Regions from separate parts of the Streptomyces sp. NPDC037389 genome, predicted to be linked through region 1. Evidence: riboswitches for the same ligand, from Rfam matches in the RefSeq annotation. Region 1 holds a riboswitch; the other holds the start of a gene.
The links. Region 1 has a riboswitch for thiamine pyrophosphate ahead of thiO (glycine oxidase ThiO). Riboswitches for the same ligand answer to the same signal wherever they lie in the genome.
Positions count from the first base shown of each region.

Region 1 (4,416 bases):
TTCAGCGGAACGGACGCGTCCGCCGCCCTGGCCCGGTCCAGGACCGCGCCCTTCTCGATGAGCTTGCGCCCCTGGGCCAGATCGCGCGGCCGTCCCACGGCCAGCAGGGCCACCAGGACGCCCGAGCGCAGCCAGCACACCGTCCAGGCCGCGCCGGTGGGGTTGCCGCGCCAGACGAGCTCGTCGGCGGCCGCGTGGTGCCCCGCGTACTGCACGAACCGGCCGAACTGCTCGGACCAGAAGTACGGCACCGGGTCGTAGACCGAGCTCTCCTCAGGGCCGTGGACGACGTTCTCGGCGACGGTCCGGGGGCCCTGGAGGGCGTTGTCCCAGTGGTGGACCAGCAGCCGCTCGCCGTAGCGGGCCGAGGGGAAGGAGGCGCAGTCGCCGACGGCGTAGACGTCCGGCAGCGAGGTGCGCAGGCGGTCGTCGGTGACGACGGAGCGGTCCGCCGCCAGCTCGATGCCCGAGCCCGCGAGCCAGCCCGTGGCCGGGCGAGCGCCGATGCCGACGACGACCGCGTCGGCGGGCAGCCGGGTGCCGTCGTCGAGGACGACCGCGCCGGGCTCGACGGCCGTGACCCGGGCGCCGGTCAGCAGCCGGGCGCCGCTGTGGGCGTACCAGTCGACCATGTGGGCGGCGACCTCGGCGGGCATGGCGCCCGCGAGCGGCCGGTCGGCGGCCTCGACGACCGTCACCCGGCAGCCCGCCTCCCGGGCGGCGGTGGCGAACTCGGCGCCGATCCAGCCCGCTCCGACGGCCACGATGTCCTGCTGCCGGGCGAGGACCGGGCGCAGCCGCTCGGCGTCGTCGACGGTGCGCAGGACGTGGACGCCGGGCAGGTCCGCGGCGCCGGGCAGGCCGATGGGCTCGGCGCCGGTGGCGACGACCAGGACGTCGTAGCCGAGGGGCCCCTCGGCGGTGTCCAGGACGTGCTCGGCGGCGCGCAGGCCGGTGGCCGCGAGGCCGAGCCGCAGGTCGATGCCGAGCGAGTCGAAGTCCACGGCGAAGGCGGAGCCCTCGGCCTTGCCGAGCAGCACGGACTTGGACAGGGGCGGCCGGTCGTAGGGCTGGTGCGGCTCGTCGCCCAGGAGGGTGATCGCGGCTGTCCAGCCCTGCTCGCGCAGGGCGATGGCGGTCTGCACCCCGGCCATGCCCGCGCCGACGATCACGACGCGCCGGTCACTGCTGGTGTTCGTCTCCTCGCTCACACGATCAACTGTAGGCCCGACGCCCCGGTACGCCGGAGCGCCGCGTGAGGAGACCTCTGACACAACGTCACGCCGCGGCGGCGTCGTACGGGCCGCCGACCGTGCCCGGCCGCCCTTCCGGGCGGTCCTCGGGCCGTACTAGGGTGGCAAGCTGCAAGCACTCGCGGGAGCCCGGGCGGACCGGGCTGAGAGGGAGGCTGGACGGCCTCCGACCGTACGAACCTGATCCGGGTCATGCCGGCGAAGGGAGGGGCTGGACGCCCATGCACGCGCATCGAACCCCTGGGGATCGAACACCGGCACATCGAACCAGGGCGCGCCCCGCGCGCCCGTACCGTCTCGGTCACGCCCCCTGGACACCTGACGTCCTGGTGATCGGCGGCGGTCTGATCGGCCTGGTCACGGCCTGGCGCGCGGCCCAGCGCGGACTGCGCGTGGCCGTGGCCGACCCCGCGCCCGGCGGGGGCGCGGCCCGGGTGGCCGCCGGGATGCTGGCCGCCGTCACCGAGCTCCACTACGGCGAGGAGACCCTGCTCGCCCTCAACCTGGCCTCGGCCCGGCGCTATCCGGCCTTCACGGCCGAGCTGGAGGAGGCCGCCGGCCTGGAGACCGGCTACCGCGCCTGCGGGACGCTCGCGGTCGCCCTGGACTCCGACGACCGGGCCCATCTGCGGGAGCTCCACGCCCTCCAGCTGCGCTGCGGCCTTACGTCGCAGTGGCTGACCGGGCGCGAGTGCCGCCGGCTGGAGCCGATGCTCGCGCCGGGCGTGCGCGGCGGCCTCCACGCCCTCGGCGACCACCAGACCGACCCCCGGCGGCTCGCCCGGGCGCTGCTGGCGGCCTGCGAGCGCGAGGGCGTGGCCTTCCACCGCTCGGAGGCGGTGCGGCTGCTGCTGACCGGGGACCGGGCCACGGGGGCGCAGCTCGCCGACGGCACCCGGATCGCCGCCGACCGGACCGTCCTGGCCGCCGGGAGCCTCAGCGGCCGGCTGGCGGGCCTGCCCGAGGACGTCGTACCGCCGGTCCGCCCGGTCAAGGGCCAGGTCCTGCGGCTGCGCGTGCCGGAGGCGTACACGGCCGCGGGCGGGCCGTTCCTCTCCCGGACGGTGCGGGCCGTGGTGCGCGGCGGGCACGTCTACCTCGTGCCGCGTGAGAACGGCGAGCTGGTGGTCGGGGCGACGACCGAGGAGCTGGGCTGGGACACGACCGTGACGGCCGGCGGCGTCTACGAGCTGCTGCGCGACGCCCACGAGCTGGTGCCCGGCATCACCGAGCTGCCGCTCGTGGAGACCCTCGCCGGGCTGCGCCCCGGCTCGCCCGACAACGCCCCGCTGCTGGGCCCCACCGCCCTGCCGGGCCTCTTCGCGGCCACCGGCCACCACCGCAACGGCGTGCTGCTCACCCCCGTCACCGGGGACGTGATGGCCGAGGCGCTGACCACCGGCCGGCTGCCCGAGGAGGCCCGCCCGTTCTCCCCCCTACGCTTCACCCCCGCACTTCAGGAGCAGCCCGCATGACCGGCAGCGACATGACCACGCACATCATCAGCGTCAACGGCGAGCCGACGACCGTCCCGGCGGGGACGACGCTCGACGGGCTCGTGGCGACGCTCACCACCGAGCGCGGCGGGGTCGCCGCCGCCGTCAACGAGGCCGTGGTCCCCCGGGGCCAGTGGCCGGCGACCGCCCTCGACGAGGGCGACCGGGTCGAGGTGCTCACCGCGGTACAGGGAGGCTGATCAGCACAGATGGCGGACGATCTGCTCACCATCGCGGACACCCCGTTCACCTCCCGGCTGATCATGGGCACGGGTGGTGCCCCCAGCCTGGACGTCCTGGAGCGCGCCCTGCTGGCCTCCGGCACGGAGCTGACCACGGTCGCGATGCGCCGGCTGGACGCGACGGTACGGGGCTCCGTGCTGTCCGTCCTGGAGAAGCACGGCATCCGGGTGCTGCCGAACACGGCGGGCTGCTTCACGGCGGGCGAGGCGGTCCTCACCGCCCGGCTGGCCCGGGAGGCGCTCGGCACGGACTGGGTCAAGCTGGAGGTGATCGCCGACGAGCGCACCCTGCTGCCCGACCCGATCGAGCTGCTGGACGCCGCGGAGATCCTCGTCGACGACGGCTTCACCGTGTTGCCGTACACCAACGACGACCCGGTCCTGGCCCGCAAGCTGGAGGATGTCGGCTGCGCGGCGATCATGCCGCTGGGCGCGCCCATCGGCTCGGGCCTGGGCATCCGCAACCCCCACAACTTCCAGCTGATCACCGAGCGGGCGGCCGTCCCGGTGATCCTGGACGCGGGCGCGGGCACCGCGTCGGACGCGGCGCTGGCCATGGAGCTGGGGTGCGCGGCGGTGATGCTGGCGTCGGCGGTGACGCGGGCGCAGGAGCCGGTGCTGATGGCGGAGGCGATGCGGCACGCGGTCGAGGCGGGCCGCCTCGCGCACCGCGCGGGGCGGATCCCGCGCCGCCACTTCGCGGAGGCGTCGTCTCCTACGGAGGGTCTCGCGGCTCTGGACCCGGAGAGACCCGCGTTCGCGTGACCGGGGGGGCGCCCCGGCGCGGCTTGCGCCTGCGGCGGGCCGGCCCTGTCCCGGCCCTTTCGCCGTTTCCCAGGGGCGCAGCCCCCTGGGACCCCCGCTACCGGCGCCTGCCGGTTTGTGCCCACCGGGCAGCAACCGCCCCCGGCATCCGGAGCTCGGCCGCAGGCGTCCTGTTACCGTTCGGCTGCAGATCAGACGAGCGAGCCGCTCGCCATGCGGGGCCCCCGTCAGGGACTCGTAGACTCGTGTGCCGTGGATACGACCCTGCCCGACCCCCTTGTCGACCAGCTGCTCGACGGCCGCTACCGCGTCGAGGCGCGAGTCGCCGTGGGCGGCATGGCCACCGTCTACCGCGCGCTGGACACCCGGCTCGACCGGGTGCTCGCCCTGAAGGTGATGCACCCCTCGCTCGCCGCGGACGGCGTCTTCGTGGAACGTTTCATCCGCGAGGCGAAGTCCGTGGCCCGCCTGGACCACCCCAATGTGGTGAGCGTCTTCGACCAGGGCACCGACGGCGCGTACGTCTATCTGGCGATGGAGTACGTGGCCGGCTGCACCCTCCGCGACATCCTGCGCGAGCGCGGCGCCCTGGGGCCGCGCGCCGCGCTCGACATCGCCGAGCCCGTGCTGGCCGCCCTGGGCGCCGCCCATCTGGCGGGG
Region 1 covers NZ_JBEZUS010000001.1:465,179-469,594, reverse strand. Annotated here, with positions in the region: gene AB0E98_RS02260 (FAD-dependent oxidoreductase) at 1-1,211, opposite strand, end outside; TPP riboswitch at 1,365-1,477, shown strand; gene thiO (glycine oxidase ThiO) at 1,580-2,728, shown strand; gene thiS (sulfur carrier protein ThiS) at 2,725-2,949, shown strand; gene AB0E98_RS02245 (thiazole synthase) at 2,959-3,756, shown strand; partial or broken gene AB0E98_RS02240 (protein kinase) at 4,009-4,416, shown strand, end outside.

Region 2 (4,416 bases), on a different contig from region 1:
CCCGCAGCGGGGACGCGCCGAGCACCGCCGCCGCCTCGCGCAGCCGGGTGTCCACCGCGCGCAGCACGGGCAGCACGGTGCGGACGACGAAGGGCACGCCCACCAGCGCCTGGGCCAGCGGCACCAGGATCCAGGAGGTGCGCAGGTCCAGCGGCGGCTCGTCCAAGGCGATCAGGAAGCCGAAACCGACGGTCACGGCGGAGGTGCCCAGCGGCAGCATCAGCAGCGCGTCGAAGCCACGAACCAGCCTGCCTTCGCGCCGGGTGAGGGCCGCGGCCGCGAGGCCGCCGACGACGACCGCGATGGCGGTGGCGGCGAGCGCGTACGTGAGCGAGTTGCCGATGGTGTCGAGCGCGGCGACGGTGAACGTGCCGCCGCCCGCGCCCGCCGAGGCGAGGGCGCGGTAGGAGGCGAGGCCGTAGCCGTCGGGGCCTTCGAAGGAGCGCAGGACGAGCACGGCGAGCGGCAGGATCACCAGCAGCGCGATGCCGGCGAGGACGGACGCCAGCAGCGCCCACTGGCCGGCGCCGCGCGGGCGGCGGGCGGTGCGGGAGGCGTCCACCAGCCGCAGCGTCGCCTCGCGGCGCCGTACGGTCCGGGCGTGCACGGCGAGCAGCGCGGCCACGACCACGAACTGGAGCAGGGTCAGGACGGCGGCCGTGGGCAGGTCGAGGAGCTGCGCGGTCTGCTGGTAGATCTCCACCTCCAGCGTGGCGTAGCGGGGTCCGCCGAGGATCTGGACGACGCCGAAGGAGGTGAAGGTGAAGAGGAAGACCATGAGGGCGGCGGCGGCCACGGCGGGGCCGAGCGCGGGCAGGGTCACCCGGCGCCAGGCGGCGAACCGTCCCGCGCCGAGGACGCGCGCCGCCTCCTCCTGGCGGGGGTCGAGCTGGGCCCACAGCCCGCCGACGGTCCGGACGACCACGGCGTAGTTGAAGAAGACGTGGGCGAGGAGGATCGCCCAGACCGTGGTGTCCAGGCGGACGCCCCACAGCTCGTCCAGCAGCCCGCCCCGGCCCACGAGCGCCAGGAACGCCGAGCCGGCGACGACGGTCGGCAGCACGAACGGGACCGTGACGACGGCTCTGAGCAGCCGTTTGCCGGGGAAGTCCAGGCGCGCGAAGACGTAGGCGCCGGGCAGGGCCAGCAGGAGGGTGAGGGCGGTGGAGGCAGCCGCCTGCCAGAGCGTGAACCACAGGACGTCGCGGATGCCCGGGTCGGTGAGCACCTCGCCCACGCGGGCGAACTGCCACCGGCCGCCGTCCGTGAGGCCGCGGGTGACGATCGAGGCGACGGGGTAGGCGAAGAAGACGCCGAAGAAGGCGAGCGGCACGGCCATCAGGCCGAGCCGCGTCGCCGTCCGGCGGGCGCCCGCCCCCTTGGGAGCGGCGGGCGGTCCGGCGGGCGCGCAGGTCGCTTCGGGACGTGCCACTTCGGAAGGCGTCACTTCGGGAGGCGTCACTTCAGGGCGTGTCACTTCAGGACGAGCGAGGACCATTCCTTGACCCAGTGGTCGCGGTTCTTGGCGATCTTCTCCGGGGCGAGGGTCTGCGGGTCGGGGACCTGCGCACCGTACCGGGTGAAGATCTCGGGCAGCTTGGCGTCCCGGACGACCGGCTTGACGTACATCTGGAGGGGCATGTCCTCCTGGAACGTCCTGCTCAGCATGAAGTCGATCAGGGCCTTGCCGCCCTCGGTGTTCTTCGCGCCCTTGAGGAGGCCGGTGAACTCGGTCTGCCGGAAGCAGGTGCCGGTCGCGACGCCGGTCGGGCCCTCCTTGGGCAGCGGGTTCGCGCCCGCGACCTCGGCGGGCGGGCTGGAGGCGTAGGAGACGGCGAGGGGCTTGTCGCCCTTGGCCTTCCTGCCGCCGGCGGAGCCGGAGAAGCGCTCGTTGTAGGCCTGCTCCCAGCCGTCGACGACCTCGACGCCATTGGCCTTCAGCTTGGTCCAGTAGTCCTTCCAGCCGTTGTCGCCGTACTTGGCGACGGTCGCGAGCTGGAAGGCCAGGCCGGGCGAGGAGGTGGCGGCGTTCTCGGTGACCAGGAGGTTCTTGTACTCCGGCTTGATCAGGTCGTCGAACGTCTTCGGCGGGTCCAGTTTGTGGTCGGCGAAGTACGCGCGGTCGTAGTTGACGCAGATCTCGCCGGTGTCGACGGGCGTGACGCGGTGCTCGGCGGCGTCGGCCTGGAACTCCTTGGGCACCCCGGCCAGGCCCTTGGCCTCGTAGGGGGTGAAGAGGCCGTTGTCGAGGGCCCGGGAGAGCAGGGTGTTGTCGACGCCGAAGAAGACGTCGCCCTGCGGGTGGCTCTTGGAGAGGATCGCCTGGTTGACGGCCTGGCCGGCGTCGCCGCCCTTGACGACCTTGACCTTGTAGCCGGTCTGCTTGGTGAATTCCTGGAGCACGGAGTCCGAGGCGACGAACGAGTCGTGCGAGACGAGGGTGACGGTCTTGCCGCCCGACGCCTCACCGCTCTTGTCGCCGGAGCCGCCACAGGCGGCGAGCGCGGGAAGGCCGAGGGTGGCGACGGCCGTCGCCACGACGGCACGCCGAAGACTGGTGTTCATGGTGGTGCTGACTCCCTACGCCGGTACTAACCGGATCAGGTCCGAGGGTCTGCGGGCCGTGCCGCACTCTCAGCGCCCTGGGCGCTCCCCTGTCGGATTGTTCATTTGTGCGAAAGGCACCGTATCAGTGCCGTGTCAGAGACGTGCGGCGACGCCCGGGGGCGCCGCCCCACCGCCGCTCAGCGCTCGGTGGCGGCCAGCTGGCCGCAGGCGCCGTCGATCTCCTGGCCGCGGGTGTCCCGTACGGTCACGGGCACACCGTGCGCGGCGATGGCCTCGACGAAGGCCCGCTCGTCCTCCGGGCGGGACGCCGTCCACTTGGACCCGGGGGTGGGATTGAGCGGGATCAGGTTGACGTGCACCCGCTTGCCCTTGAGGAGCCGGCCGAGCAGGTCGCCCCGCCAGGCCTGGTCGTTGATGTCGCGGATCAGGGCGTACTCGATGGAGATCCGGCGGCCGGACTTCTCCGCGTACTCCCAGGCGGCGTCCAGGACCTCGCGGACCTTCCAGCGGGTGTTGACCGGCACCAGGGTGTCGCGCAGCTCGTCGTCGGGCGCGTGCAGCGAGACCGCGAGACGGCACTTGAAGCCCTCGTCGGCGAACCGGTGCATGGCCGGGACCAGGCCGACCGTGGAGACGGTGATCCCGCGCTGGGACAGGCCCAGGCCGTCCGGCTCCGGGTCGGTCAGCCGGCGGATGGCGCCGACGACGCGCTTGTAGTTGGCCAGCGGCTCGCCCATGCCCATGAAGACGATGTTGGACAGCCGCGCCGGGCCGCCGGGCACCTCGCCGTCGCGCAGGGCGCGCATGCCGTCGACGATCTGGTGGACGATCTCGGCGGTGGACAGATTGCGGTCCAGCCCGGCCTGGCCGGTGGCGCAGAACGGGCAGTTCATGCCGCAGCCCGCCTGGGAGCTGATGCACATGGTGACCCGGTCCGGGTAGCGCATCAGGACGGACTCGACGAGCTTGCCGTCGTGCAGCCGCCAGAGGGTCTTGCGGGTGGTGTCGTCGTCGCACGAGATGTGCCGCACCACGCTCATCAGGTCCGGCAGCAGCTCACCGGCGAGCTTCTCGCGGGCCGCCGCCGGGATGTCCGTCCACTGCGCCGGGTCGTGGGCGTAGCGGGCGAAGTAGTGCTGGGACAGCTGCTTGGCGCGGAACGGCTTCTCGCCGATCGCGGCGACGGCCTCGCGGCGCTCGGCGGGGCTGAGGTCGGCGAGGTGCCGCGGGGGCAGCTTGGCTCCGCGGGGGGCGACGAAAGTGAGTTCTCCAGGTGCAGGCATGGTCCCACCAGTGTCGCAGACATACGGAGGGGGCCCGCCGTCCTGTGGACGACGGACCCCTCACGTATCGAACACCTACCGAAAACCCCAGGTCAGGAGCGGTCGGGTACTAGGAGCCGACAAAGGCCACCATCAGCAGCCACACCACCGGCGCGGTCGGCAGCAGCGAGTCCAGCCGGTCCATGATCCCGCCGTGGCCGGGGAGCAGGGCACCCATGTCCTTGATCCCCAGATCCCGCTTGATCATGGATTCGCCGAGGTCGCCGAGCGTGGCGCTGACCGCCACGGCGAGGCCCAGCAGCAGGCCCTGCCACCACACGCCGTCGACGATCAGCAGCTGCATGCACAGCGCGCCCGCCACCATCGCGAACAGCACCGCGCCGAGCAGGCCCTCACGGGTCTTGCCGGGGCTGATGCGCGGCGCGAGCTTGTGCCTGCCGAACCGCCAGCCCACCGCGTACGCCCCGGTGTCGCTGACGACCGTCAGGATCAGGAACGTCAGCACCCGCCAGGCGCCGTCCTCCGCGGCCAGCATCAGCGCCACGAAGGTGGCGAGGAAGGGCAC
Region 2 covers NZ_JBEZUS010000003.1:91,501-95,916, forward strand. Annotated here, with positions in the region: gene AB0E98_RS07195 (iron ABC transporter permease) at 1-1,339, opposite strand, end outside; gene AB0E98_RS07200 (thiamine ABC transporter substrate-binding protein) at 1,474-2,565, opposite strand; TPP riboswitch at 2,561-2,666, opposite strand; gene rlmN (23S rRNA (adenine(2503)-C(2))-methyltransferase RlmN) at 2,745-3,851, opposite strand; gene AB0E98_RS07210 (phosphatidate cytidylyltransferase) at 3,961-4,416, opposite strand, start outside.
Region 2: it holds a riboswitch for thiamine pyrophosphate, as region 1 does, so the genes downstream of both, AB0E98_RS07200 (thiamine ABC transporter substrate-binding protein) here and thiO (glycine oxidase ThiO) in region 1, are expected to answer to the same signal.